DNA from 3 places in the Kocuria sp. NPDC057446 genome. Region 3 is predicted to be linked to each of the others. Evidence: predicted binding sites of a transcription regulator. Region 3 holds the regulator's gene; each other region holds the start of a gene.
The links. Region 3 encodes LexA, which represses DNA repair genes until DNA is damaged. Its sites were predicted from a motif close to TCGAACANNTGTTCGA; they were not measured.

Region 1 (9,692 bases), on a different contig from region 3:
TGAAGCCTGAAATCACCTGCGGACCGGTGTGGTCCTGGAGTCGGATGCGGCTCCAGCACACCGCCAGGCCCACCGGAACAAACAGCAGCCCGACAACACCCCAGGATGTTGTCAGGGCAACAATAGTTCCGCCCATCATCATGCCGTGCCCGGAGATCTTCCACCACGGACTCACCACAGCGATCACCAGCCCGGCCAGGAACGTGGCCACGAGCAGCGCCACGATCTCGATCGGTCCCTGCAGCAGGATCGCCGCCGCGAGGTAGCTGAGGACCAGCACCAGCACCCCGGCCATCACCGGTCGGCGGTGCTCCTTCACGCTCACGTGGTGGTCGGTGAGCACCCCTCGGCGCACCAGCATGAGGACCACGGCCAGCGGAACCCCGCACACGATCAGGGCCGCGCTGATTCCCCACCACAGCGAGGCCGCAGATGGGTTCGCCCCCCAGGGCAGCGCGATGAGCAGTGCCGCCAGCAGCACCGGAGGCTGGAAGGCTTCCGTGGCGGTTCTCTCCCAGCGGGGGACGACTATCGAGGTGCTCATGATGTGAGTTCAAATCTCCTCTCGGCGGCCTGCAGGGCACACCGTTGCTTTTCCGACAGGCCCGCGTTTTCGGCCCGCAGGGCGTCTTCGACGGCAATGACGGCACTGTAAAGAACCTTCTGGGGATCAGCCGACAGAGCGCTGGACCAGCCCGGAGGGCGTCCACCAGGGCTCCACCGGTCCGCGCCGAGTTGGGCCCACACCGGGGCGATCCTCAGGATGTCCATGCGCAGACCCATCTTCAGGCGCCGGCCTTGGGCGTAGAGACCCAGCCACGCCACGGCCAAGCACACCAGCACGGCCCCGGGCAGGAAGACCGGGCCGAACGAGGCCCGCAGGGCCACAGCTACAGCATCCCACGTGCCTGAATACCCGAGGACTGCGTAGCCGGCCTCGAGCGTGCAGCCGAGCACGAGCAGAGAACCTCCCACACCCAGGCCGAGCAGCCCCGGCCACAGCAGGCGGTCGTGCCCATGCTGGCGCAGGGTGAGTTCCCGGAAGGCGACACGGGCAACATCGGCGGCGTTCCAGGCTCCCATCACCATGATGAGCAGCGTGTAGACCAGGGTGCCGCCCTGGGCAAGGTGGTCCGGAATGAACGCTCCCGAGGTCGGGCCCCGGTCGATCGAGAAGAACGCTGCCGTCAGCCCCAGCAGCAAGGCGCTACCTATGGCGGCCTCCCGCAATGTCCGCGACCGGCTCCAGTCCCTGCGTTGCAGGGACTGGACGAGGGCCGCCCGCAGGCACCATACGGCGCTGAGCGCGAGCAGGTTGCGCACCAGGTGGAAGAGGTTCTCCCCGCCCAGCCACGCATCCACGCTCCGTTCGGGCACCATGACCCCGTTGGCCGAGAAGGCCAGCGCTGCCAACGCCGTGCCCACCCACACGAAGTCCACTCGGCGTCGTCGCGCCACTCGTGGCAGACGAACGACCACTGCCACGGCGGCGAAGAGGAACGCCACGGCCTTGAGCAGACTCAACACCGCTCCGAGGCTCATCAGAAGGCCTCGAGCAGAGGATCCACCTGCTGGATCAGTCGGGCGGCCAACCTCGTGGCGGCGTTCTCTGCCGCGATCTCCTGGGCCGTCCAGGTCGAGGAACGCCCGAGAAGGGTCTTGATCCGCCGGGAGCCCCCGATGTGGGCGAAGGCGTTCCCCAGCGTCAGCTCGCACCCACCGTGCATGAGGAGGATGTGTCCGTACTCGTGCAGGATCACGTGCCGGCGCAGCAGCTCGCTCTCTCCGGCAGCATGGAAAATCCAGGACCGCTCAGCCTTCTCCAACCACAACCCCGTGACGTCCTGACCCAACCACGCCGGGGCCGGCTCGATGTGGATGGGCTTGCCGTGCCGACGCTGCACCTCCAGATGAAGACCCTCCCAGGTGAGATGGTCCGGCAGCTCAGCCAGCACATCGGAGTCGGAACGGGAAACAGTTCCCCCTAGCCAAGACATGCCCTCCAGGCTACCCGGAACTTGAACATGTTTATGTTGAACATGTTCAACATGTATTAGGGTGGATGCATGCCGCGCGGCACTTTGCGCCCGGCCGTAGATGATTCAGGCCATCGCTGCTTGCCTCGTGTACCGGAGGGATGAAAAATCACCGAGACACACCTGATACCGCTATCGGTAGCAGTGTCGATATGCCATGATCGACCCATGACCGAGTACCAGCAGCCGAAGTTGCAGGGCCACAAGGTGGCTCTGATGGCGCGTGTGTCTCCAGAACAACACCGCGCGGCGATCGAAGCATCGCATCAGGCGGGGCTCAGCATGGCCGAATACATCGGCGCCTTGATCGACCGCGACGCTGGAAGGTCCAACAAGCTCGACAACAGGGAGGAGCCGCGCCTACCGCTGGCTAATTCCGCTTAAACGACTGACGACCCGCCTGGCAGGGCGGGCCGTCGAAGTCATTCGGCTGTCTCAGGTCGCCAAACTCGCGACAGCCGTTCCAACAGCTAACTGAATCGGAACCTGTCATGAATCCAATACCAGGGGACTGTTGTGTCCCCTAGTGTACCTGAGGCGCGTCCGCAAATGGACCCCTCTTCACTCAGTCACGCCGATTTTCGGTCACATTCCGCCCCTGACGCTGCCCTCGAGGCCGCTGGGGAGTTCCCCTCACGCCGCCGGCGGGTGCGGGTGGAGCACGAGCAGTCCAAGGCCGTCGTGCTGCGGGCTGTGCCCAAGGGCTGCCAGCTCGCCAAGCACGTTGCCGCCTGGCGGCGGGCCGTGTTGGAGCACCCCAGCCTGGAGTTGATCCGTGCCGATGCCCGGGCGAACCTGCTGGCCGTGGTGGAGATCATCTGCCGCCAGCAGGACCCCGCCTCGCGCACCTGGCGCACGACCTGGGACTGGGTGGCCAACAAGATCGATCGCTCCCGCTCCACCGTGGCGCGGGTGATCCGCCACCTGCGCGACTGCGGGCTGCTGGCCGTGGTGGCCACCGGCCGCAGCGCGGGGCGCACCCCGCGCTCCACCGGCCGCATCCAGGGCGAGGCCCCCGTCTACGCCCTCATCCACAACACCCCTCAGCTGGCGCCGGAGCCTGTGGAATTAACTGACACCCCGGTCCCCACGAAGTGGGAGAGTTTTTCCCCGCACGCGCGCGAAAAGCTTTCCCCGAAGGACGCGGCTACGCCGCGACCCAGCCGAAAGCGCGCCGCGCAGCGGCGCGAGGTGGTCGCCGCCCTGAGCCGTCGTACAGCCCCGCTGTGGCCCCGTCATGCAACGACAGAGCCTTTGACGAAGCGGGTGACCCGTCGGGCGCGGAAGGAAACTCAGCGGGCGGCTGCCCTGGAGCTCCAGCACGAGGCCATCGTCCTGCGCCAGCTCACCACCGCCCACGTCACCAGCGTGTGCCGCCCGTTTTTCGAGGCCGAATGGACCATCGCCGATGTGCTCACCGCCCTGGACTGGACCCCTCAGGGCACCCGCTACGGCTTCCTCACCGTGGAGGGCATCGACAACCCTGGAGCCTGGCTGGCCGCCCGGATGCGCACCTGGACCCACCCGGACGGCACCCCCCTACGCTCCCGCGACCAGCGGGTCGCCGCCGAGGCCGCCCAGCGCCGCGCGGCAGCACGCGCGGCCACCGAACGCTACGCCGCCCGCACGGCGGCCGCCGCGACCGTCCCCGCGTCATCCCCCTTCCCTGGCCCCCGTCAGCCGTTCCGGCAACGCTGGGCCGCCCAGATCGCCGCCGGCCAGAACCAAGCCGCTAATGCGGTCGCCTCGGCTCCGTAGCCGGGCCCCTTGGCGTGTCCGGTCGGCGGGGGAGAATCCGCACCATCAACACTAGCCAAACCGTATATTTGTACGGGTCTATTGTGTTTATGGGCTGAGCTTTAGAATATGTGTTCTATCCTGGCGGCATGAGACACCCAGTACCGCTCACCATTGACCGCCCCGCGCTGGTCTCTGCGGTCCTGGTCCGAGTCCCGGCTGGCTTCCCCTCCCCTGCCCAGGACAGCTTCGACGACGGCCGGATCGACCTCAACGAGGTCCTGATCAGAGACGTGACCTCCACCTACCTCTTCCGCGTCACCGGAGACTCCATGGAAGGCATCGGGATCTACTCCGGCGACGAAGTCCTCGTGGACCGCTCCCTGACCCCCAAGGACGGCAGCGTGGTGATCGCCGTCCTGGACGGGGACTTCACCATCAAGACCCTCCACGTCCACCCCGACCGGGTCGTGCTGCACCCGGAGAACCCGGCCTACCCCGACGTGGAGGTCCCGTCCCTGTCGACCCTGCACATCTGGGGTGTCGTGGTCTACGGCATCCGCCACATCAACCAGCGGAAGCTGCACTAGGACGGTGGTCTGCGGTGATCGCCCTGGTCGACGTGAACAACTTCTACGCCTCCTGCGAGGCCCTCTTCGAGCCCTCCCTGGCCGGCAAGCCATTGGTGGTGCTCTCCAACAACGACGGCTGCGTCGTCGCCCGCAGCGCTGAGGCCAAAGTGTTGGGGATCAAGATGGGGGATCCCTGGTTCCAGCTGCGCGCCGACGCCGCCCGGTGGGGACTGGAAAAGCGGTCCTCCAACTACCAGCTCTACGCGGACCTGTCCGAGCGGGTGATGCTGCTGCTGGCCCGCCACGCGATGGGGCAGGAGGTGTACTCCATCGACGAGTGCTTCCTGCTCCCACCGGAGGGCACCGCGGCCGAGCAGGTGCGGTGGGCGCGCCGGCTGCAGGCCACCGTGGCCCGCAATGTCGGGTTGCCGGTGAGCATTGGGATCGCCAGTTCGAAGACGCGGGCGAAGATCGCCACTGAGACCGCGAAGAAGCTGCCCGTCACCGGTGGGGTGGTCCACTGGGACCAGGCCCCCGAGGGGTACTGGGAGAAGCTCATGGCGGCCCTGCCGGTGACCGAGGTCTGGGGCATCGCGGGGCGGCTGGCCAAGCGGCTGGAGTCGATGGGCATCGAGACCATCGCCGACCTGCGTGATGCCGACCCGGTGGCCATCCGGCACAAGTTCTCCGTGGTGCAGATGCGCACCGTGCTCGAGCTCAACGGCTTCCCCGCCATCCCGGTCGAGGATGAGGTGGCCACCAAGGTCCAGATCCTGGTCTCCCGATCGTTCCCGGATCCTATTTGGGATCCGGAGATCGTCGGGGCGGCGGTGGCCGAGTTCGCCCAGCGAGCCTCCCGCCGCCTGCGCAAGGAAGGCGAGGTCACCGGGCGCCTCACCGTCTTCGCCAGCACCTCCCCGCACCGGCCCGGACCCGCGCACAATGTCTCTGCGCACGTGCGGCTGGCTGTGCCCACGAACGAGCCCACTCCCCTGGTGGCCGCGGCCCGGGCCGCATTGGTGCCCAAGCTCATGCACGGGATGCAGTACATGCGAGCCGGCATTCTCTGCACGGACCTCGCCACCGAGGGGGCGGTGCCCGTGCTGCCCGGGGTGCTCGAGCAACCCGCACCGATCGGGGAGCTCATCGACGCGGTCAACCGCCGCTTCGGCACCGGCACCCTCGCCCTGGGCCGACACGGCGCCCACTCCCCCGCCCCCTGGACCAATCGCCAAGCCGATCTCTCCCCGCGCTACACCACCGACTGGAACGAGCTCCGCACCGTCTCCTGAACATGCGCTTCTTGGCTGCTCCGCACGAGGACTGACCTACTCCCCCAATCGATCGAAGCGACAGTCGTCCTTGGGACTGGGTTGGCAGACGATGGCTGCCGCACATTTCCTCGGCCCTGGCGGGCCTCCAAAATGATTGCCCAAGGGAAGCCTCGGGAACCTCCGAGCCCGGACTGGACCGCGATCACTATCAGCACCTTGCTGGCGGTCGAGATGGCCTACAACTGTGATGAGGTAAAAGGATGGTTTGGAGTAAATTGAGGCTAATACTCCGATTCGGTGGTGTGAGTGGGTAGAGGTGTCCAGGGAAAATGAGAGCTTTGGGTGTCCGCTTAGCCCTCTAAGCTCCGACGATTCAGTCGTTCTCTGAGCACTGGGGTCCACGAGAAGTAGCAGGGTGGGGTGAGCCGGCATCCGCGCGCTTTGACGCATGCCCACCCCGCTGAAGCTTTAGCAGGGTGGGCATGTCGCTGCACGAAGAAGGGCCCAGCATGAAGCTCGTCTGCTTGATCAAATCCACGGCGACCCAGGAGGTTGAAGCGGAGGGCAAGGATTACGTTGCCGCCCGCGAGCAGCTGCTCGTGTCCATCTCCGAGGGATTCGAGCTACTCCGCGTCCGCAGGGGTTCTTAGACGGCCGCCCTTACGCGTGATGTCCACGCGGATGCTGACGCTCCCAGCCGACTGCTCGTTGGTGGGGGCTTTTGTCCGCCCGATCGTTCCAAACCTATTCCTAGAAATCATCCATTAACGCCATTTACTCCATTCATGTAATGGAGTAAAATGAGGGTAAAAGTATCGAAGTCAGACCGGTTGGCGAGGATGACCTCACTACTTCGACATCGCCCACGTGCTCTACCCGCACGGTGTTCCCGGTGCCGGCACCGCCGGAGTCGTTGCCGTCCTCGACGACGACGGTGCGGTCGCCGGGCACAGCCTCTACGTCCAGGAACTGCTCTTCCATTGAGCCCAGGAGGGCATCATGACCACCATCACCCTCTACACCCTCCCCGGGTGTGTGGACTGCCAGGCCGCCGGCCAGGCCATGGACCGCAAGGACATCCCCTTCGGCCTGATCAATGTCGCCTCCCTGCCCGCGGCCGCCGACTTCCTCCGCGGCCTGGGCTACCAGGGAGTGCCCGTGACCGTCGTCCGCGACGACGACGGCACCGTCTGCGACCACTGGCACGGCCTGCGCCCGGACAAGCTCCACGCCCTGGTGCGACAGCGAACCCAGCTGACCTAACCCGTCGCCCGCAGATCCACGGCGCCCCCCCCCCCACGCCCGGACCCCGCGAAGTCCACCCGCCCCCCAGGAGGACGCCATGACCATCCAGCCTGAACACCCAACCAGCAAGCACCGGGCGACCGCCCAAGAAGCGGCCCGCGCCGCCCAGGAAGTCCTGGCCGAGATCGAGAAGCTGCGCGCGGCAGCCCAAGCCGCTGCCGACAACGAGAAGTGCACCCAGTGGCTCACCCACCACGCCCAGCGCCTCGAGGTGCTGGCGCGGAAGGCCCAGCGCCTCGCCGATGCCGCCACCGAGGCGTGCCTGAACGCCGGCCACCTCGACGGGGAGCACCTGGTGGAGGTCACCACCACCGCCTGTCGCGCCCGGGACGACCTCTACCGCGTGTACTTCTCCATCACCGCCTGAGACCCGTCGACACACCCATGCATTCCATTTACTCAACGCCTCCATTTACTAAACTGAGGCAAACACTCAAAGGAGGCACCGTATGGACATCCTTGCCACCGTGCTGCAGAAGGGTGGCGTGGGCAAGACCACCACGGCCTACCACCTCATCCGCGCCGCCCAGCGCGCGGACAAGCGCGTGCTCGCCATCGACATGGACCCGCAGGGCAACCTCACCACCGCCCTGACCCCCGAGCGGCTACCCCTGGACGAGGTCAGCCTGGCCGATGTCATCAACCCCCAGCAGGCGCCGGGGGAGGAGCCCGTCACCCTGGCCGACGTCATCGTGGCGACCATCTGGCCCGGGGTGGACCTGGCCCCCACGGTGGGGCGGGCCCTGGCAATCATCGAGCAAGAACTCACCCAGGCCCCCCGCACCGAGGAACGTGCCCGGACCCTCCAACGCGCCCTTCAGGGGGTGGGGGAGCGCTACGACCTGGTCATCATCGACTGCCCGCCGAACTTGGGCATGCTCACCGTCAACGCCCTGGTGGCCGCCCACGGGGCCGTGCTGGTCACCGAGGCCGGCCTGTTCGCCGCCGACGGAGTGGCCCTGATGCGCGACACCATCGGCTCCGTCCAGCAGCACTACAACCCCGACCTCACCATCCGCGGGGTGCTGCTCAACAAGTGGGAGCCGACGACCCTGGCCGGGCGCGAATGGCGCCTGACCCTCCAAGAAGCCCTGGGGGAGCAGCTGCTGGACCCGCCCATCCCCAAACGCGCGGTGATCCGCGACGCCATCGAGACCGGCGACGCCCTGGACCGCATCAAGGGCGGCCAGTCCATGGCCGAGCTCTACACCCGCCACCTGGCCAAGATCACCAGCCGCTGAGACCCGCCGGCACGAAAGGAACGACCCCGACCATGAGCACCACAGGACGCCGCCGGAAATCGACCTTCCTCACCGGCCAAGACGCCGTCGCCCCCTCCATCACCGACACCACCGCCCCCGCGCCGGCGCCGGAGGCCGCAGCACCCGCCGCACCACAGGAGACGGCGCCGGCGCCTGCGGCCGAGCAGAAGAAGGGGATCGCCACGGACACCCGCCGTCGCCTCCAGGTCCAGATGGACATCGACGACCTCGCCGAACTGCGCTCGGCCTACAACCACGTCGCCCAGCGTGGGCAGACCCTCAGTGACTTCGTCGCCGGCATCATCACCGACCGGATCCACCAGTACCGCGACGAAGTCAACGACGGACGGCCCTTCGGCGGTGCAGGCACCGTAACCCGGGGCCGCCCCCCGAAGTACTAGCCAAGGATCCTTACACCCCATTTACTCCATTAAGTGAATGGGGTAAATGGGGTGTGTTTGTGTGAGGATGCCCAAGTTGTACAAGCCTCTTAGCGCGACACACCTTATGGGGAGTAGGTCATTCTGGGCTCGTCCGATTCGTCGTTGACGCCGAAGTGCGCGGTGAGGCGTTCAAGGGTGAACTGTTGCCGGAGCTTCCCGGCGCTGTTCTGGTTGGCGAACATGCCCTTGACCCAGTAGGCCTCCGACCGCGGCACGTTGACGATCCAGCGCACCGGCACTACGTACTCGGTGTCGTCCTCCTCCGGTTCCTCGCCCGGTTCGTGGTGTTCGTAGGGTGCGGAGAGGTCACAGTCAGCCAATCGTGTCCACTGCTCCCCGGACCGCACTAGGGCCTCGTCGAAGGGCTTCGCCTCACCCAAGGTCTCCCCGACAGCCACGTATCCGTGTTTGGGAATGTGCACGAAGATGCGAGCCCCTTCGGGTAGGCGGCGCAAGCTTCTGGAGTACCACTCGCCGCCGCCGGCCGAGACGAACCCGTAACGGCGTGCATCTTCCCAGGCTCGGTGGGGCCCTTCACCGAAGGTGACGAACCAGTCCCGACCGTTCCAGTCGGCTTTCTTGCTGTGCTTCCGGGTCGGTGCAGGGCCGGCGCTTTGGTTGGTTGCGGCCAGCCATGAGCGGGCCAGGTATCGCCGGTCGTCGTCTTCCATATAGGAGAAGAAGACGGCATTGATGGGCACGCCGAAGTCACGAAGATAGCCGACGATCCTCTCGGAGCTGTCGTCCAGCTCAGTGGCCACGATCGTCAACTGCAGCTCGGTGTTGAGTTCGTCCGGAGCCGGGGCGCCGAAGACCTCGGCGAAGGCCTCCTCAAACGGCGTATCGAGATGATTGTTAGCAATCTCAATGATCCTGTCCCGGTCCAGTCCGGTCACCCAGGACCCGTAGTCGAGCACTTGGGCGACGACCTCCCGCGGGGTGCGGTCCCGCTTGAGCTCGAGAACGCGAAGATTCCCTTCTCCATCCATCGTCAGCAGATCGATCATCTTCCCGAAGGGGGTTCGCACCTGGCGGCCGATCACCAGCAAAGGCTCACCCAACA
Region 2 (9,692 bases), on a different contig from region 3:
CCCCGTCCTGCGCCCGGGCAAGATCCTGTGCGCCGGGCTGAACTTCTACGACCACGCGGAGGAGGTCGGCCAGGAGATCCCGCAGCACCCCACCATCTTCGCGAAGTACGCCACCGCGCTCATCGGCCCCACCGACCCCATCGCCATGCCGGAGGAGTCCGAGAAGATCGACTGGGAGGCCGAGCTCACCGCGGTGATCGGCGCCCCCCTGCGCCACGCCACCCTCGACCAGGCGAGGGCCGCGATCGCCGGGTACACGATCATGAACGACATCTCCGTGCGGGACTGGCAGGGCCGGACCTCCGAGTGGTTCCAGGGCAAGAACTTCGACCGCACCACCCCGGTGGGCCCCGTGGTGGTGACCTCGGACGAGGTGGACCCCGAGGCGGGACTGGCGATCCGCTGCACCGTGGACGGCGTGCGGCACCAGGACTCCGGCACCGACCGGATGATCTTCTCCGCCGTGCAGCTGGTCGAGTACCTCAGCCGGTTCCTCACGCTCGAGCCCGGGGACCTCGTGGCCTGCGGCACCCCTGCCGGCGTGGGCCTGGCCAAGAAGCCCCGCCGGATCTGGCTGCGCGACGGCCAGGAGGTCGTCACCGAGATCGAGGGCATCGGCGAGCTGCGCAACCTCTGCACCCCCGCCGAGGACCTCCGGGCGGCGGGCGGCTGAGCGGGCCGCGGTGCCCGGCCCCGCTCGTTCCCCGCTCCTCGTCCCCGCTGTCCCGAGTCCGCTATTTCGAGCTCACTGTCCCGCTTCCACTGTCCCGGATCCACTGTCCTGTTCCCGCCTTCGACCGGAGGACCCCATGGCGACGATCGGCTTCCACGCCTCCCACGAGCAGATCCCTCCCGAGCAGCTGCTGCGCGACGTCGGGCACGCCCAGCAGGCCGGCTTCCGCGCCGCCATGTGCTCGGACCACCTCGAGCCGTGGTCGCCGCACCAGGGGCACTCCGGGTTCGCCCTGTCCTGGCTGGGCGCCGCCCTGGCCACCACGGACCTGCCCTTCGGCTTCGTGCACGCCCCCGGCCGGCGCTACCACCCCGTGGTCACCGCCCAGGCCACGGCCACCCTCGCCCGCATGTTCCCCGGCCGGATCTGGACCGCCCTGGGCAGCGGGCAGAAGCTCAACGAGCGGGCCGTGGCCCCGGACTGGCCGGCCAAGGAGCAGCGGCAGCAGTTCCTCGAAGGCGCCTTCGACGTCGTCCGCCGGCTGCACGCGGGCGAGGAGGTCTCCTGCCGCGAGCCGTTCCACGCCGACCGTGCCCGGGTCTGGGACCCGCCGGAGGTCCCGCCCGCCCTGCTCGTCGCCGCGCTCACCCCGACGACGGTCCGCCGCTTCGCCCCCGTGGCCGACGGGTTCATCACCGTCCAGCAGCCCCTGGAGGACCTGCGCCGGATGCTCGACGCCTGGCGCGAGGCCGGCGGCACCGGGAGGGCCGCACTGCAGGTGCACCTGAGCTGGGCACCGTCCCCGGACCAGGCCCGGGCGTTCGCCCGCGACCAGTGGCGGACCAACGTGTTCGACCCCGTGACCATGGCCGAGCTCGCCTCGCCCCAGGACTATCTGCGCAAGGCGGTCCAGGAGGACGTGGACGACGAGCAGATCGCCGGGGCGGTCAACGTCTCCGCCGACCTCGGCCGGCACGCCCAGTGGCTGCACGAGTACGCCGAGCTCGGCTTCGACGAGATCTACCTGCACCACGTGGGACAGGAGCAGGGCCGCTTCCTCGACGCCTTCGGGGAGACGGTGCTGCCCCAGCTGGTCCAGGCCTGACCCGGCACCGCCGGCGCCCCGTGAGCGCGCTACGGCAAACGGGACGGGCGGCGCAGCACGGCCGCGCCGGCCCGTTCCGGCTCGAGCGGGACGGGGCTGTGCAGCACGGCGGGCCCGCGGTGCAGATCGCCGGTGGACAGCGGACGGCAGCGCAGGCCCCCTCGTCCCCGCATGGCGGCGTGCGCGCCCGGCGCCAGGACCCGGTCCATCCAGGCGCAGGGATGGGCGGGCCGCCCGCCCAGCAGCCGCACGAGAGCACCCCGGGACTCCAGCGCGAACTCCTCGCCCAGCAGCGGGGCCAGCTGGGCGCCCCGGAGGACCACGTTGCGCCGGGTCAGGAGCGGGTCGAAGGGCGCCGTGCCCAGGTCCGCCGCCATGGCCTCGAGCGCCTCGACGGCGAGCAGGGTGACGGCGGCGTCCATGTGCGCGGCCTTGCCGAAGAACCGGTCGCCCACCACGCCCTTGCCGGCCACCAGCTCGACCCGCTCGGCGTCGGTGGTGGGGACGTCCGCGGCGCCGTCCCGGGCGCGCCCGAAGTAGGCGTGCGCGGGGGACACGAGCAGGTGCAGGATCTCCACGTCGTACCGGTGGGTCCCCGTCATGTCCCACGTCCCTCCGTCGTCGCGGCCGCCGCTCCGGCGCCGCTGGACCGCTCCCGTGCTGCCGCCGGGCCCCAGCATAGGCGGGGCGGAGAGTTGTGCGGACCCCTCCGCCGGAGCACCCGTCCCCGTGGCGTGGGCGAGGCGCCCCGAGCTTGTCCCCTTTACGGATGCACATCTAGTGCCCGGAGGTGCGCACGGGCCAGAATGGCGGCGACGGAGGACTGCCGCGGCGCACCGCGGCCCGGGCCAAGGAGGGAGGCCGTGTGTCCGCCAGACGCTCCACCCGGCGATGGGACCGGCTGGCCGGGCCGGCAGGGTCGGCGGTCGTCGTCCTGCTGCTGGTCCAGCTCCTCCTCCGGGGTGTGGTCTCCGTGGCGCAGCTGGCGCTGGGTGCGGCGGTGCTCGTCGTCGTCGCGCTGGTGCTCGGACAGCGGTTCGTCGTCCCCAGGCTGGGGCACCGGCCACCGAGGCGGCCCCGCATCACCACGACCCGTGTCTGGACGTGTCCGCTGCCCCCGGAAGAGACCCTCGAGCGGATCCGCACGGCGTTCGAGGACCTCGCTCCGGCGGTCCGCTCCGCGGAGGGCTGCGTGGAGGTGCCGGTGGGCTCGGACGCCGCCTTCCGCCGGCGCGGGACGGGCTCCGAGTTCGGGTGGCGGGCCCTGCCCCTGCTGGCGACCTTCCGGATCGCCCCCAGTGACCGAGGGTCCGAGGTCGCGGCCGAGGTGCGCGACGACCTGGGATGGTACCCCCAGGATCCCGGCCGGCTCGTGGAGGACGAGATCAACCGCCGCAGCGCCGCCCTGATCGAGCGGGCCATCTGCGCCACCGGCCGGTGACCGCCGCACCCGGGACGCCCGGACGCTCAGGCGGAGGTCAGCGAGGTGGCCAGGGCCTCGACGATCGCCTCGGTGACCTCGCTCGTGCCGGCGGTGCCGCCGATGTCGCGGGTGAGGTGCCCTGCGGCGGTGGTGGCCTCGATCTCGGCCTCGAGGCGGCGCGCCTCGTCGTGCAGGCCGAAGTGCTCGAGCATCAGGGCGGCGCTGGCGATGGTGCCGATCGGGTTGGCGATGCCCTGCCCGGCGATGTCGGGGGCCGAGCCGTGGACGGGCTCGAACATGGACGGGAACCGGCGCTCCGGGTTCAGGTTCGCGCTGGCAGCCAGGCCGAGGCTGCCGGCCAGCGCGGAGCCGAGGTCGGAGAGGATGTCGGCGTTGAGGTTGGAGGCCACCACCACCGAGAGCTCCTCGGGGTGCAGGACGAACTTGGCGCTCATCGCGTCCACCAGCACGGACTCCGTGGCCACGTCGGGGTAGTCGGCGGCGACCCGGGCGAAGACCTCGTCCCACAGCACCATGCCGTACTGCTGGGCGTTGGACTTGGTCACGCTGGAGACCTTCCGGACCGTGCGGGTCCGGGCGAGGTCGAAGGCGAAGCGGATGATCCGCTCGCAGCCCTTCTCGGTGAACAGCGAGGACTGGATCGCGACCTCGTTGCCGGGCCCGCGCCCGGCGAGGTTGCGCCCGCCGAGACCGGCGTACTCGCCCTCGCTGTTCTCCCGGACCACGACCCAGTCCAGCTCGGTGTCATCGGCCGTGCGCAGCGGCGAGGCCACCCCGGGGAGGAAGCGCACGGGGCGGATGTTGGCCCACTGGTCGAAGTTCTGGGTGATGTTCAGCCGCAGGCCCCACAGGCTCACGTGGTCGGGGACGTTCTCCCAGCCCACGGCGCCGAAGAAGATGGCGTCGAAGTCCTCGAGGGTCCTCAGCCCGTCGGCGGGCATCATCACCCCGTGCTCGGCGTAGTACGCGCTGCCCCAGGGGAACTCGGTCCACTCGAAGGAGAACGCCCCGCCCGACTGCTCGGCCATCGCGTCCAGGACCGTCCGGCCGGCGGCGACGACCTCCTGGCCCACGCCGTCGGCGGGGATCGAGGCGATCCTGAAGACCTGGTGCTCGGCCATGGTGGTGCTCTCCTTCTCGAGTGCTCTTGCCCGTTGTCCGCATCGCATCGCGGTGTCAGGTTCCAGTAGAGCGCCTGAGCCTCGACAAGGTCCAAGACCCAGTTCGCATGCCCTGAAGAGGTGATCCCTATGGGATGGGGGAGCGGTCCACCGCGTGCCGCGCGGCGACGGCCAGGAACGCGCGGGCGGCCGGGGTCCGGTGCGCGGGGCGGCTGAGCACGGCCACGTGCAGCACGGTCACCGGCTCGATCCGCACGACGCGCAGCCCCAGCTGCTGTGCCATCGGGGTCCAGGACGAGGGCATCACCGCGTGCCCGACCCCGGCCAGGACCAGGGGCAGCACCGAGGTGCGGTGGGCGACCTCGGCGGCGATCTCGACCGGCACCCCGCCGGCCAGGGCGTCGTCGACCAGTCGCCGCATCAGCGAGCCCCGCTGGGAGACCACCACCCGGTGCCCGGCCAGGTCCTCCCGCCCGACGGCCGCGCCGTCGCCGAAGGTGTCCGCCTGCGGGTTCACGATCAGCACCAGCGGGTGCTGCTGCAGGTGGCCCACCTCGACCTCGGCGGAGCGGAACGGGCGCTCCGAGCCCAGGACCCCGATCTCGGCGCTCCCGGTGCGCACGGCCTCGGCCACCTCCTCGGGGGTGAAGGCGGCGCCCACGCTGACCGTCACCGCCGGGTGGGCCCGGGTGTACGCGGAGATCATCGAGGTCAGCGGTTCGACGCCGGGGGAGGGCATGGCCACCACGTCCAGGCGGCCGCTGCGCACCCCGCGCAGATCATCGACGGCGGCCCGGGCGGCCTCCAGGTCCCGGACCACCGCCCGGGCCGGGCCCACCAGCTCCTGACCGGCCTCGCTGAGCACCACCCGCCGGCCGATCCGGTGGAACAGCGGCACCCCCAGTTCACGCTCGAGGCCCTTGATCGTCTGTGACAGCGAGGGCTGGGCGATGAGCAGCTGCTCCGCCGCCCGGGTGAACCCGCCGTGGTCCACCACGGCCAGGAAGTACGTCAGCTGCCGGACGTCCATCGTCGTCTCCTCCTGCGTCCGGACCGCGGGACCACCGGGCCGGCCGTCCCGTCCTGCCGTGGGACCGCGCCCGCGCGGCGACCGACCGCTCCCGGAGCGCCGTTCCCGTCGATCCTGTCGGTGGTGCAGGACACAACATGCCACAGAAGCGCCCGGACCTCTCCGGCCCGTCCGGCCGCCGGCCCCTTCGGTGCGGTGACCACCAGGCAGCGCACCGGGCCGCAGCGCAGGGACAGGCCGGTGCGAGGCGCTCGGCGGTTTGCAATTGACTTAATGTTCGAACACGTATTCGAATGGGGGTGTGAGCTTTCCGCACCTGCACGTCGCCACCGCCTTCAGCGCCCACTTCGGGGTGAGCCGGCCCGCCGCCCTGGTGGCCGCCGCCGCGGCGGACGGCGCAGAGGTGCTCGCCTGCACGGACCGGGACGGGCTCTACGGTGCGGTCAAGCACCTCGGCGCGTGCCGGGAGCACGGCATCGACCCCGTCCTGGGGGTCGACCTCGCCCTGCTGACCCCCGGGCGCGAGCGTGCCCTCGGCCGCGTGGTGGTCCTGGCGGCCGGCGGCACCGACGGGGCGGGCTACGCCGCCCTGTGCCGGCTCGTCTCCACCGCCCACGCCACGGAGGGTCGGCCCGGGGCGACCGCCGCCGAGATCGCGGCCTCCGCACGCTCGCCCCGGCACGAGGACCCGGTCCTGACCGTGCTGCTCGGACCCGCGTCCGACGTCGGACAGGAGCTCGCGGCCCGCCGCTACCGCACCGGGCGCGCCGCCCTGGACCGGTGGCGCTCCCTGCTGCCCGCGCCGGCGCTCGCCGTGGAGGTGGTCTCCCACCTCGCCGCCCCCGGCACGGCGTGCAGCACCTCCCACGCGGCCCGGATGCTGCGGGCCGCCCTCGAAGCGGGGCTCACGCCCGTGCTGACCAACGCGGTGCGCTACGCCACCCCCGCCGAGGCCGCCACCGCCGACGTCCTCGACGCCGCTCGCGCCCTCACCCCGCTCGAGACCCTCGGCGCGCGCACCGGCCACGCGCCCGGCGGCCGAGGAGGCGGCCGAGGAAGCGGCAGGGGAGGAGGCGCCGGACGGCCCGGGGACGCCCGGCGGGCGACGGTCCCGGAACCGCTGCAGCCCAACGGCCAGGGCTGGCTCAAGTCCGCCCCGCAGATGCGCGCGCTCGCCGCGGAGATCGCCCGGGCCGCGGACCTCGGCGCCGCCGGCGCCGAGGCCCTGCTGGCGGGCACCCGGCGGGTGGCCGACCGGTGCCGGCTGGACCCGGTCGCCGACTGCGGCTGGGGGCGCCCGGTGGTGCCCGAGGCCTCCGTGCTGGGGCTGGACCGGCCGGCGCCCGCGGAGCTGCGGGCCCGGTGCGAGGCGGGGCTGGGGCGCCGCTACCCGGGTCGCCGCGCCACGCGGGCCGTGCGGGACCGGCTGGCGCAGGAGCTGGGGGTGATCGAGGACCTCGGCTTCGCGTCCTACTTCCTCACGGTGGCCGAGGTCTCCGCGATGATCGGGGAGATGGGGGTCCGGCACGCCGCCCGCGGCTCGGGGGTGTCCTCGCTCGTCAACTATCTGCTCGACGTCTCCCAGGTGGACCCGCTCGAGCACGAGCTGCTGTTCGAGCGCTTCCTCTCCAACGACCGCTCGACCCTCCCGGACATCGACATCGACGTCGAGTCGGCCGAGCGCCACCGCGTCTACCGACGGATCTTCGAGCGCTTCGGCCCCGAGCGGGTGAGCCTCATGAGCATGCAGAACGCCTACCGGGCCCGCGGCGCGGTCCGGGACGCCGGGCTGGCGCTCGGCATCGACCCCGAGACCGTGGACGGTGCCGCCAAGCAGCTCTGGCACCTGCCGGCCTCGGCGCTGCGGGAGACCATCGCCCGCCAGCCGGAGCTGCGGGAGTTCGCCGAGCAGGTCGCCCAGGAGAAGCAGCTCGACCTCCTCGTGGACCTCACCGAGCGCCTGGACCGGCTGCCCCGGCACATCTCCATGCACCCGTGCGGGGTGATCCTGGGGGATCTGAGCCTCCTGGACCGCACTCCGGTGCAGTCCAGCGGGACGGGGATGCCCATGAGCCAGTTCGACAAGCACGACATGGACCCGATGGGCATGCTCAAGCTCGACATCCTCGGCGTGCGGATGCAGTCGGCGCTGGCCCACGCCGTCGACGAGGTGGCCCGCGCCCACCCCGGCCGGCCCCGCCTGGACCTCGAGGCGATCCCCGTGGACGACGAGAGGACCTTCGAGCTCATCCGCTCCACCCACACCCTGGGCTGCTTCCAGATCGAGTCCCCGGGCCAGCGCGAACTCATCGGCAAGATGGCGCCCACGAGCGTCCGGGACCTCATCGTGGACATCTCCCTGTTCCGCCCCGGCCCCATGCACTCGGACATGGTCCGCCCCTACCTGGAGCACCGCCACGGCTGGTCCGCGCCCGTCTCGATCCACCCGGCCCTCGACCCGATCCTCGCCGAGACCCACGGAGTGACCGTCTTCCACGAGCAGGTCCTGCGGATCCTCGACACCTTCACCGGCTGCGGCCTCGCCCGGGCCGACGAGCTGCGCCGCCGGCTGGGCTCCGAGCGCCAGCTCGAGGTGGAGGAGTTCTTCCGGGAGCAGGCCCGCGCGCGGGACTACCCGCTGGACGTCGTGGACCGGGTCTGGGCGACCCTGGCGGCGTTCGGCTCGTTCGGCTTCTGCAAGGCCCACGGCGCGGCGTTCGCGGTGCCCACCTACCAGTCCGCGTGGTTGAAGGCCCACCACCCGGAGGCGTTCCTCGCGGGGCTGTGGGAGCACGACCCCGGGATGTACCCCAAGCGCCTGCTGGTGGGGGAGGCGCGGCGGATGGGCATCCCCGTCCTGCCCGTGGACGTCAACCGCTCCGACGAGCACTACCGCGTGGAACGGCTCGACGACGACTCCGAGCGCCTGGGCGTGCGCCTGGCCCTCACCGGGATCCACGGGGTCTCGCAGGCCGAGGTCCGCCGGATCGTGGCCGGTCAGCCCTACGCCTCGCTCGCCGACCTGCGGCAGCGGGCCCACCCGGCCCGGCGGACCCTCGAGCGCCTCGCCGCCGTCGGGGCCTTCGACGGCCTGCTGCGCCGCTCCGGCGGCGCCGCCTCCCGCGCCGACCTGGTGCACGCCCTGCGGGCCCGGGCGGACAGCAGCCGTCCCGCCCGGCCGGCCGGGGAGGTCCAGGGGCAGCTGGCCCTCCCGCTCGGGGACCTCGAGCTGCGCGCCCTGCCCGCGGAGCGTCCCGAGCCGACCCGGGCCGAGAAGGTCCGCACCGAGCTGGACCTGCTCGCGGTGGACGTCTCGGCGCACCTGCTGGAGAGCTGGGCGCCCCTGCTCCGCGAGCTCGGGGTCACGCCGGCGGAGCGGTTGCTGGAGCTGCGCAACCGGTCCGAGGTGCTCGTGGCGGGGGTGCGGGTCTCGACCATGACACCTCCCCTGCGCAGCGGCCGGCGGGTGGTCTTCGTCAGCCTCGACGACGGCACGGGCACGGTGGACTGCGCCTTCTTCTCCGACGCCCAGGCCCGTTCGGGACAGCACCTGTTCGGCACGCGGATGCTGCTGGTGCGGGGGCGGACGCGGCGCACCGGACCCCGCGGGATCAGTCTCAGCGCGGACCAGGCGTGGGACCTCGGCGACCCGGGGACCCCGGCGGCCGTGCGCGCCGCGGCCCCGCCGGACCTCCGGGCGGCCGGGGCAGGATGAGCCCGGGGGCCGCCCGGAGCCAGGGGTTTCACTCTCGGTGAATCCATTGGCCCGTGCACTGATTGCCAGTATGGTTACTAATAGCAGCGGACGAGCTGCACCCCCGCCCTCCCCGGCGGAGATCGTCCGCGGCGAGCCCCCGCCCAGGGGAGCCCGTTGCCCCGCAGAATAGAGAAGGAGTTCTCATGGCTACGTACGACGTCAACGCCCTGCTCTCGGCCACCGCCTACGGTTCGGACGGCGACAAGATCGGCAAGGTCGAGCAGGTCTTCCTGGACGACAACACGGAAGAGGTCACCTTCGTGACCGTCAACACCGGTCTGTTCGGCACCAAGGAGAGCTTCGTCCCGGTCGACGGGGCGCAGCAGGACGGCGACCGCTTCGTCCTTCCGTACACCAAGGACGTCGTCAAGGACGCCCCGAACGTGGACGCGGACCAGCACCTCTCCCCGGCCGAGGAGGAGGAGATCTACCGCTACTACAAGATGAACTACTCCGGCGCCGACGCCGGCGACCGTGACCTCGCCGATCGTGACCGCACCGCAGGTGTCACCGACCGTGACGAGCGCTACCCCGCCGAGACCGACCGCAACGCCGTCCCGGG
Region 3 (9,692 bases):
TGTGGCAGAGTTGGGCCATGACTTCCGAGAACACCTTCCGCTTCGACGACGACGCCGCACGGCCCGGCCAGGAGATCCCGCAGGAGACGGTCAGCGCCGTCGACGAGCAGATGCGCGACATCGCGGAGGTCCCCGCCATCGAGGTCATCACCACCGCGGCCGTGCACCTCATGAGCGCCGCCGCCGTGAAGTGCGGCCTGGCCGCCGGCGAGGACGCCGAGGAGCTCAAGGACCTGGACGAGGCGCGCAAGCTCATCACCGCCCTGGCCGGCTTCGTCACCGCCGCGGCCCCGGAGATCGGTTCCCAGCACGCCGCTCCGCTGCGCGACGGCCTGCGCACCCTGCAGCTCGCGTTCCGGGAGGCCTCGCACTTCCCGGACGCCCCCGGTCAGGGCCCCGGCGAGCGGTTCACCGGCCCGGTCAGCTGAGGCCGCTCGGCGCCGTCGTCGCGGGCTGATCCGGGGTTCCCGGGTCAGCCCGCCGTCGTGAGGCGCAGCTGCATCGAGTCCACGTCCTCGGCGAGGGCCGGCTCCACGCCCAGCCGCGCCTGGAAGCGGGCGACCACGTCGTCCAGCCGCGCCCGGTCGAGACCGGGCCGCAGGGAGAGCACCACGGCCAGCTCGGGGCCGGCCCCGCCGCCCCGGACGACCGTTCCGTCCGCGGCGCGCACGGCCACCCCGTCCCCGGGGGCCGTGCCCACCGCGAGCACCCCGGGCAGGTCCTCGGCGCAGCGCAGGACGGCCGCCTCGACCGCCGGGCTGCGGTAGGAGGGCGTCCAGGGCCTCCCCTGGGCCAGCGCCCACAGGGCCGGGCGGCGCACGACGAACGGCAGGTCCGTGCCGGGGTCCAGGACCAGCAGCGGGGTGCCGTCCTTGACGGCCGCCACGGCCGCCCGGCGGACGTCGGTGGCCACCGGCCGCGCCCCGGCGTGCCAGGCGGCGAGCGCCGCGGTGGAGGTGAACGCCGGCAGCACCTGCCGGCCGTCCGCGGCCCGCAGGGACACGAGCGCCATGTCGGCCTCCTTGTCGGCCACGAGACCGGCCTCGGTCACGGTCGAGGCCGAGACCTCCGCCACGACCGGCACGAACACCCGGGTCCCGGCGAGCGCGGCGACCACGGCGGCCTCGTCCCCCGTCCCGGCACGCAGCTCCCGGAGGGCCCGGAGCACGGCCGGGGCGGCGGCGCCGTCGTCGTCGGGGAAGCGGTGGGTGTGGCTGGTGCCCTCGCCGAGGTTGCGTCCGGCCCAGGCCTGGCCGCCGGTGTCCTCCGTGCCGCCGGCGCCCGCGAGCTGGGCGGCGATGTGCCCCGGCAGGGGCCGCTGCGTCACCGCGCTCCCGGCCGGCCCGCCACGTCGAGGGCCTCCTCGAGGGTGAACCGGCCCGCGTAGAGGGCCTTGCCCACGATCGCGCCCTCGACGCCGGAGGACACGAGGGTGCGCAGGGCCGCGAGGTCGTCGAGGGAGGAGATGCCCCCGGAGGCGACCACGGGCTTGTCGGTGCGGGTCGCGACCTCCTGCAGCAGCTCCAGGTTGGGGCCCTTGAGGGTGCCGTCCTTGGTGACGTCGGTGACCACGTACCGGGCGCAGCCGTGCTCCTCGAGGCGGTCCAAGACCTCCCACAGGTCCCCGCCCTCCTCGGTCCAGCCGCGGGCGGCGAGGACGGTGCCCCGCACGTCGAGGCCCACCGCGATGACGTCGCCGTGCTCGGCGATGACCTTCTGCGTCCACTCGGGGTTCTCGAGGGCCGCGGTGCCCAGGTTGATCCGGGCGGGGTCCAGGGACAGCGCCCGCTCGAGGGAGGCGTCGTCGCGGATGCCGCCGGACATCTCGACCTTCAGCTCGAGCTCGGCCGCGACGCGGCGCAGCACGTCGATGTTGTCGCCGCGGCCGAAGGCGGCGTCGAGGTCCACGAGGTGGATCCACTCGGCGCCGGCCTCCTGCCACGCGAGGGCGGCCTCGAGCGGGTCGCCGTAGCCGGTCTCGGAGCCGGCCTCGCCCTGGACCAGGCGCACGGCCTGGCCGTCCGCGACGTCGACGGCGGGCAGCAGCTGGAGGCGGGGGGTCTCGCTCAGGGACATGGGTTCTCTTCTCTCGGTGCTCGGGTGCTCGGGTGCTCGGGGGCGGACGTGCGGGCGTTCGGGGTCGGCCCGGGGCTCAGCGGCCCTGGAACCAGGCGTACCAGCCGTAGCCGACGAGGGCCGCCGCGACGGCGGCCAGTAGGACGACCGTCCACAGCGGCTTGCGCTGCTGGTGGAACGAGATGGCGCCCCCGGCGACGAACGCCCCGAACACCATGACGACGACGGCGTAGCTCACGCGGCGCCGTCCTGGTTCTCCAGGGTCGGCCGGCCGGCCAGGGCGTTGCCGCCCAGCGGGTCGCCGGCCTTGAGGTGGTCGAGGCGTCCCGTGCGCGGCAGGGTGCCGAGCCAGTTGCGCAGCAGCTGGATGCCGGCCTCGGAGGACTTCTCCGGGTGGAACTGCGTGGCGCACAGGGCCCCGTTCTCCACGGCGGCGATGAAGCGCCCGCCGTGGTCGGACCAGGTGACCTGCGGCGGCCGCATCCTCTGGATGCTCTGCGGGAAGTCCCACTCCTGCACCCCGTAGGAGTGCACGAAGTAGAAGCGCTGGTCCTCGATGCCCCGGAACAGGACGCTGCCCTCGGGCGGCTCGACCGTGTTCCAGCCCATGTGCGGGACGACGTCGGCCTTCAGTCGTTCGACGACGCCGGGCCACTCGCCCATGCCCTCGGTCTCCTGGCCGTGCTCGACCCCGGAGTCGAAGAGGACCTGCAGGCCCACGCAGATGCCCAGCACGGGACGCCCCCCGGCGAGCCGGCGGCCGATCAGCCGCAGACCGTCCACGGAGCGCAGACCGTCCATGACGGCGGCGAACGCGCCGACGCCGGGGACCACGAGGCCGTCGGCGCCCAGCACCGCCTCGGGGTCGGCGCTGAGCACCACGTCCGCGCCGGCGGCCTCGAGGGCGCGCACGGCCGAGCGCACGTTGCCGGCGCCGTAGTCGAGGACCGTGACGGTGGGCCGGTCGGTGCCGTCGGTGCTCACAGGGCCCCCTTCGTGGACGGGATCCCGTGGACCCGGGGATCGGGCTCCACGGCCTGGCGCAGCGCGCGGGCGAGGGCCTTGAACTGGGCCTCGGCGATGTGGTGGGGGTCCCGGCCGGCCAGCAGCGTGACGTGCAGGCAGATCCCGGCGTGGTAGGCCAGGGACTCGAAGACGTGCTGGACCATGGAGCCGGTGAAGTGCCCGCCGATGAGGTGGTACTGCTGGCCCTCCGGCTCGCCGGAGTGCACCACGTAGGGCCGGCCGGAGATGTCGACCACGGCGTTGGCCAGGGCCTCGTCCAGCGGGACGGTGGCCTCGCCGAAGCGGCGGATCCCGGCCTTCTCGCCCAGCGCCTGGCGCAGGGCGTCCCCGAGGACGATCGCGGTGTCCTCGACGGTGTGGTGGACGTCGATGTGGGTGTCCCCGGTCGCCCGGATCCGCATGTCGATCAGCGAGTGCTTCGACAGCGCGGTCAGCATGTGGTCGTAGAACGGCACCGAGGTGTCGATGTCGTTCTCGCCGGTGCCGTCGAGGTCGATCTCGACGGACACCGTGGACTCGCTCGTGCGCCGCTCGAGGGCGGCGCGGCGGGGCGCACGGGTGCCGGTGGTGGTCTGGTCGCTCATTCGGTGGGAACTCCTCGCGGGCGCGGCACGGCCGTCGGCGGGCCGCGGGTGGTCCGGGCCGGGACGCACGGCGGTGCCCCGGGCCCGGTGGTGGTGGTCTGCCTCCATGCTATCCGGGACGGGGGCCACCCCGGCCCGGGGGCCTCAGCCGTCGGAGACGATCCGCTCCATGCTCGCCAGGAACGCGGTGGTCTCCTCCTCGGTGCCGGCGGTGACGCGCAGGTGGCCGGGGATCCCGACGTCCCGGACGAGCACCCCGTGCTCGAGCAGCGACTCCCACACGGCCCGGGAGTCGTCCATGCCGCCGAAGAAGACGAAGTTCGAGTCCGACTCGGCGGGCTCGAGCCCGAGCCGCTCGAGCTCGTCGACGATCCGGTCCCGCTGCATCTTGATGTCCTCCACGTTGGCCAGCAGCGACTCCGAGTGGCGCAGGGCCGCCAGCGCCGTGGCCTGGGTGACGGCCGAGAGGTGGTAGGGCAGCCGGACGAGGCGCACGGCATCGGCGACCTCGGGCGCCGCCGCGAAGTAGCCCAGCCGGGCTCCGGCGAGCGCGAAGGCCTTGCTCATGGTGCGGGAGACGATCAGCCGGGGCCGGTCCTCGAGCAGGGTGAGCGCGGTGGGGGTGCCGCCGTGCGAGAACTCGGCGTACGCCTCGTCGACCACGACCACCGTCCGGAACTCCTCCCCCGCCTCGTACACGGCGGTGACCACGTCCGCGCCCAGCGCCGTTCCGGTCGGGTTGTTGGGCGAGCACAGGAAGACGACGTCCGGGCGGTGCCGGCGCACCTGCTCGGCCGCGGACTCGGCGGAGAGACCGAAGTCCGCCGCGCGCTCTCCGGCGACGAATCCCGTGTGCGTCCCGGAGGCCAGCAGCGGGTACATCGAGTAGGTGGGGACGAAGGTGAGCAGCGTGCGGCCGGGGCCGCCGAAGGCCTGGAGGATCTGCTGCAGTATCTCGTTGGAGCCGTTGGCCGCCCAGAGGTGGGCGGGCCCGAGCCCGTGGCCCAGGTACGCGGCGAGCTCCTCGCGCAGGGCGGTGAACTCCCGGTCCGGGTACCGGTTGAGGGTCCGGGCCGCCTCGGTGACCTCCCGGACGATCGCCGCGTGCACGTCCTCCGGGACCGGATGGGTGTTCTCGTTGGTGTTGAGCGCCACGGCGACGTCCAGTTGCGGGGCGCCGTACGGCGCCCTGCCGCGCAGGTCGTCACGGAGCGGGAGGGCGTTGAGTCGGTCCAGGTTCTGCGTCACCCGGACAGTTTAGTGCTCCGCCGGCACACTCCGGGCCGACGGGGTCCTCGGGTCGGGCGGCTCAGGCGGCGGGGACCTCGAGGAGCTGGCCGGCCACGAGCACCGAGCTGTCCAGGTCGTTGAGCTCCACGATCTCGTCCATGACCTCCCGCGGGTCCCGGTCCGGGTCGGCCGCCACGGCGATCCCCCACAGGCTCTGCCCGGGGAACACGGTGGTCTGCTCGGTCCCGGATCCCGGCACGGGCTCGCTCGTGGCCGTGGCGGTGGAGGGGACGAGGAAGATCACGGCCAGCACGACGAGGGCGGCCGAGCCGGCGAGGACGGGCAGCCCCAGGAACACGAGGCGGCCGCGACGGGTCAGGGTCAGCGGGGTGCGGTCGGCGGAGCGCACGGGGCGCGCCCGCCGCAGCGCGCGGCCGGGGGGCCGGGCGGGACCGGCGGACTCGCGGCGGCGGGCGACGACGGCACTGAGGGTGGCACTGGCACTCATGACATGAACTCCTTGACGTTCCCGCACGGAGCGGGCGATCTCGAACTCCGGTCCGGTCGAGGGCCCCTGCGGGCCTCCATTCGATCGAACATACTTTCGAATACCGATAACCCATGTCTAGCACGTGTCTGCGAATGCTGTCGACACCGGGTAGTACATATGTTTGAAGACACACGGCGTGTCGCCTAGGCTGAGGGCAGGTTCGGGCCTCGGGCCGGCGCGCGCTGCGTATCTCTGCGCCTGCCGACCGGGACCTATCGAACCACCCGGGTCCGACATCGGAACCGGGACCGCGCAGACCGGCCGCACCGGCAGCCGGACGGGAAAGGACGACGCTCCCATGGCCCAGCCCCCCACCCCCGAGGAGCCCCGCACCCGGGGCGCCCGCCCCGGGGCGCGCTCGCGCAGCCGCGGGCTCAGTGTGCGCCAGCGCACCATCCTCGAGGCCATCCAGCGCTCCATCGCCGAGCACGGCTATCCGCCGTCCATGCGGGAGATCGGGGACCTGGTGGGACTGGCCTCGCTCTCGAGCGTCACCCACCAGCTCTCCCAGCTCGAGAAGCTGGGCTATCTGCGCCGCGACCCCAAGCGCCCGCGGGCCATGGAGGTGCTCACCCCCCTGCAGCTGCGCGGCACCGCCGGGGCGGAGTCCGCCGGGCCGTCGCCCGAGGAGGCGGCCCCGGGCGACCGCCCCGCCGGTCCCGCCGCCGTGGCCGAGCTGTCCACCTCGGCGGACGTGACCATGGTGCCCCTGGTCGGCCACATCGCCGCCGGCGGGCCGATCACGGCCGAGCAGGCCGTCGAGGACGTCCTGGCGCTGCCGCGCCAGCTGGTCGGGCACGGCGAGCTGTTCATGCTGCGCGTCAAGGGCGACTCGATGATCGACGCCGCCATCTGCGACGGCGACTGGGTGGTGGTGCGCCGGCAGAGCGCCGCCGACAACGGGGACATCGTGGCGGCCCTGCTCGACGACGAGGCCACGGTCAAGACCTTCCGCCAGCGGGACGGCCACACCTGGCTGCTGCCGCAGAACACGCGCTACGAGCCGATCCTCGGCGACCACGCCACCGTGATGGGCAAGGTCGTCTCGGTGCTCCGCAGCCTCTGAGCCGCCGCACGCCCCGGGCCCCCGCCGCCGGCGGGGGCCCGCTGCCGTCCGGTCCCGCTGCTGTCCGGACCCCGTGCGGGCCCTGCACGGTCCGGAGGGACCCCGGGCGTCCGCCGGGCGTGCTCAGCCCACGGAGAGCCGCTGCAGGGCCCCGAGCACCACCGAGCGGTCCGTGGTGGTCCACAGCGGCGGCAGGGAGTCCCGGAGGAACCCGCCGTAGCGGGCGGTCGCGATCCGGGAGTCCAGGATCGCCACGACGCCCCGGTCACCGCCCGCGCGGATGAGCCGCCCGGCCCCCTGGGCGAGCCGCACGGCCGCGTGCGTCGCGGACACGGCCATGAACCCGTTGCCGCCGGCCCGTTCCGCGGCGCGGCTGCGGGCGCTCGCCAGCGGGTCGTCCGGGCGCGGGAAGGGGATCCGGTCGATCATCACGAGCCGGCACGAGGCCCCCGGGACGTCGACGCCCTGCCACAGGCTCATCGTGCCGAACAGGCTCGTGGACGGGTCGTCGGTGAACTCCTGGACGAGGCCCGCGAGCGAGGACTCCCCCTGGCACAGGATCGGCAGGTCGGTGCGCTCGCGCAGCGCCTCGGCCGCCTCCTCCGCCGCCCGGCGCGAGGAGAAGAGCCCCAGGGCGCCGCCCCGGGAGGCCTCCAGCAGGGCCAGCATCTCGTCCAGCTGGGCCTCCGTGAGCCGGCGGCCGGGCTTCTCCAGGTGCTTGGCGAGGTAGAGGATGCCCTGCTTCGGGTAGTCGAAGGGACTGCCGACGTCGACGCCCTCCCAGCGCGGGGCGCCCTCGCCCCGCAGGCCCAGGGCCCCGGCGGCGGAGTCGAAGGACGAGCCGACGGACAGGGTGGCCGAGGTGAGGACCACGGTGCGCCCGTCGAAGAGGCCCTCCCGCAGGGTGCCGGCCACGCTGAGCGGCGCCACGTGCAGGGTGGCCGGGTCGGTGTCCTCCGCGGGCACGTAGCCGCGGCCGGGCTCCCAGCCGCCCTGCCGGGAGATCCACAGCACCTCGCGGTGCTCCTCGGCGGCGAGGATCCGCTCGGCCAGGTCGAGGACGTCGCTCACTCGGGAGCGTGCCATCTGCCGGCCGGCGTCCCCGTCCTTCTCCCCGGGGCCGGCCTTGGACTCGGTCATCACGGTGCGGGCGGCGTCCCGGATCTGGGCCACCGCCGCCGACTGGGCGTCGTCGAGACCGCGGTGCAGCAGCTCGGCGGGAGCACCCGCCAGGGCGGCCTCGAGGTTTGCGGCCCCCACGGTGAGTGCGTCGGGGCTCGCGGAGGTGTGCTTGCGCGCGGACGCCGCGGCCGAACGCACCAAGGCCGCGGAGAGCTGCCCGGTGACGGCGCCCGTCACCCGGTCCTGGAGCTCGTGGGCCTCGTCGATGACCACGACGTCGTGCTCGGGCAGCACCGTGATGCCCTCGAAGGCGTTGATGGCGAGCAGGGCGTGGTTGGTGATCACGATGTCGGCCTCGCCGGCGCGCTGCTTGGCGAGCTCGGCGAAGCAGTCCTCGACCAGCGGGCAGCTGCGGCCCAGGCACTCCTTCGCCGTGACCGACACCTGGCGCCAGGCGCGGTCGCTGACCCCCGGGAGCACCTCGTCCCGGTCCCCGGTCCCGGTCTCCCGGGCCCACTCCCGCAGGCGCTGGACCTCCTGGCCCAGCCGCCCCGGCTGCTCGGGGGCCTCGGGCTGCGCCGCGCCGGGGTGCGGGGCGGCGTCGGGCAGCGTGAAGAGCGCGCCCGGCTCGTCGTCGGACGGGTAGCCGCCCTCGATCTTGTGCAGGCACGCGTAGTTGCTGCGGCCCTTGAGCAGCGCCACGTCCACGTCGCGCTCGAGCTCGCCCTCGAGCGCCGCCAGCAGGCGCGGCACGTCCCGGCCCACGATCTGGGACTGCAGGGCGAGCGTGGCCGTGGCCACGACCACGGGCTTGTCCGCGCGCTGGGCGTGCTCGACGAGCGGGGCCAGGTAGGCGAGGGACTTCCCGGTGCCGGTCCCCGCCTGGACCAGCAGGTGCCGGCCCCGGTCCAGGGCCTCGGCGACCTTGGCGGTCATCAGCCGCTGACCGTCCCGGACCTGCCCGCCCATCGCCGTCACGGCGGTGTCCAGCAGGTTCAGGGAGTCCTTGGCCCCGGGCAGGGTCTCCGGGCGCACGGCCGGGACGTCGTGCCCGGACTCGTCCACGAAGGCGGCGGCCACGCGCTCAGGCGCTCTCGGCGCCGAAGCCGGGAGCGTGCTCGGGGGCGAACTCCGCGAGCTCGGCCGCGAGGTCCTCGCGGACCTTCACGAGCAGGTGGGTGCCCTCGGGCAGGTGCTCGGTGCGGAGGATCTCCGCGTCCCAGTCGTGCAGCCGGCTGACCACGTCGCCGCGCTGGTACGGGATCACCAGGTCCAGGACCGTCTCGGGGCGCGGGATGGACTCGCTGATCCGCTGTCGCAGCTCGTCGATGCCCTCCCCCGTGCGGGCCGAGACCACCACCACGTTGCGCTCGCGCTGCTTCATCCGCTCGACCACGAACGGGTCCGCGGCGTCCACCTTGTTCAGCACGATGATCTCGGGGATGTTCTGGGCGTCGATGTCCGTGAAGACCTGGCGCACCGCGCGGATCTGCCCCTCCGGGTCCGGGTGGGAGGCGTCCACCACGTGCAGGATGAGGTCGGAGTCGGCGACCTCCTCCAGGGTCGAGCGGAACGCCTCGACGAGCTGGGTGGGCAGCGAGCGGACGAAGCCGACCGTGTCAGAGAGCGTGTAGCCGATGCCGTCCGGGGTCTGCGCGCGGCGGACGGTGGGGTCCAGGGTGGCGAACAGGGCGTTCTCCACGAGCACCCCCGCGTCCGTGAGCCGGTTCAGCAGCGAGGACTTGCCCGCGTTGGTGTAGCCGGCGATCGCCACCGAGGGCACGGAGTGGCGGCGGCGGTTGAGCCGCTTGGTCTCGCGCGCCGGCTTCATCGCGGCGATCTCGCGCCGCAGCTTGGCCATGCGGGTGCGGATGCGCCGGCGGTCCAGCTCGATCTTGGTCTCACCGGGGCCGCGGGAGCCGATGCCCTCACCGGCCGCGGCGCGACCGCCGGCCTGGCGGGACAGGGACTCGCCCCAGCCGCGCAGGCGCGGGAGCAGGTACTCGAGCTGGGCGAGCTCGACCTGGGCCTTGCCCTC

Region 1: the regulator LexA is predicted to act here: its motif matches at 3,897-3,912, upstream of ACFU0Y_RS00630 (LexA family protein).
Region 2: the regulator LexA is predicted to act here: its motif matches at 5,651-5,666, upstream of ACFU0Y_RS13810 (DNA polymerase III subunit alpha).

What each region holds. Positions count from the first base shown of each region.
Region 1 is NZ_JBHVDI010000002.1:45,630-55,321, reverse strand. Features, by position in the region: gene ACFU0Y_RS00655 (hypothetical protein) at 1-544, opposite strand, end outside; gene ACFU0Y_RS00650 (hypothetical protein) at 541-1,542, opposite strand; gene ACFU0Y_RS00645 (hypothetical protein) at 1,542-1,955, opposite strand; gene ACFU0Y_RS00640 (hypothetical protein) at 2,205-2,420, shown strand; gene ACFU0Y_RS00635 (hypothetical protein) at 2,691-3,794, shown strand; gene ACFU0Y_RS00630 (LexA family protein) at 3,923-4,363, shown strand; gene ACFU0Y_RS00625 (Y-family DNA polymerase) at 4,378-5,637, shown strand; gene ACFU0Y_RS00620 (hypothetical protein) at 6,102-6,269, shown strand; gene ACFU0Y_RS00615 (hypothetical protein) at 6,403-6,600, opposite strand; gene ACFU0Y_RS00610 (glutaredoxin domain-containing protein) at 6,619-6,882, shown strand; gene ACFU0Y_RS00605 (hypothetical protein) at 6,962-7,291, shown strand; gene ACFU0Y_RS00600 (ParA family protein) at 7,374-8,165, shown strand; gene ACFU0Y_RS00595 (hypothetical protein) at 8,198-8,587, shown strand; gene ACFU0Y_RS00590 (endonuclease NucS domain-containing protein) at 8,692-9,692, opposite strand, start outside.
Region 2 is NZ_JBHVDI010000126.1:657-10,348, reverse strand. Features, by position in the region: gene ACFU0Y_RS13840 (fumarylacetoacetate hydrolase family protein) at 1-673, shown strand, start outside; gene ACFU0Y_RS13835 (TIGR03885 family FMN-dependent LLM class oxidoreductase) at 810-1,778, shown strand; gene ACFU0Y_RS13830 (MOSC domain-containing protein) at 1,808-2,380, opposite strand; gene ACFU0Y_RS13825 (hypothetical protein) at 2,644-3,219, shown strand; gene ACFU0Y_RS13820 (tartrate dehydrogenase) at 3,246-4,343, opposite strand; gene ACFU0Y_RS13815 (LysR family transcriptional regulator) at 4,471-5,373, opposite strand; gene ACFU0Y_RS13810 (DNA polymerase III subunit alpha) at 5,675-9,088, shown strand; gene ACFU0Y_RS13805 (DUF2382 domain-containing protein) at 9,274-9,692, shown strand, end outside.
Region 3 is NZ_JBHVDI010000035.1:10,446-20,137, forward strand. Features, by position in the region: gene ACFU0Y_RS06555 (DUF1844 domain-containing protein) at 18-428, shown strand; gene ACFU0Y_RS06560 (SseB family protein) at 473-1,327, opposite strand; gene priA (bifunctional 1-(5-phosphoribosyl)-5-((5-phosphoribosylamino)methylideneamino)imidazole-4-carboxamide isomerase/phosphoribosylanthranilate isomerase PriA) at 1,324-2,076, opposite strand; gene ACFU0Y_RS06570 (hypothetical protein) at 2,153-2,314, opposite strand; gene hisH (imidazole glycerol phosphate synthase subunit HisH) at 2,311-3,060, opposite strand; gene hisB (imidazoleglycerol-phosphate dehydratase HisB) at 3,057-3,686, opposite strand; gene ACFU0Y_RS06585 (histidinol-phosphate transaminase) at 3,831-4,934, opposite strand; gene ACFU0Y_RS06590 (LysM peptidoglycan-binding domain-containing protein) at 4,996-5,424, opposite strand; gene lexA (transcriptional repressor LexA) at 5,765-6,532, shown strand; gene ACFU0Y_RS06600 (ATP-dependent DNA helicase) at 6,656-8,734, opposite strand; gene hflX (GTPase HflX) at 8,739-9,692, opposite strand, start outside.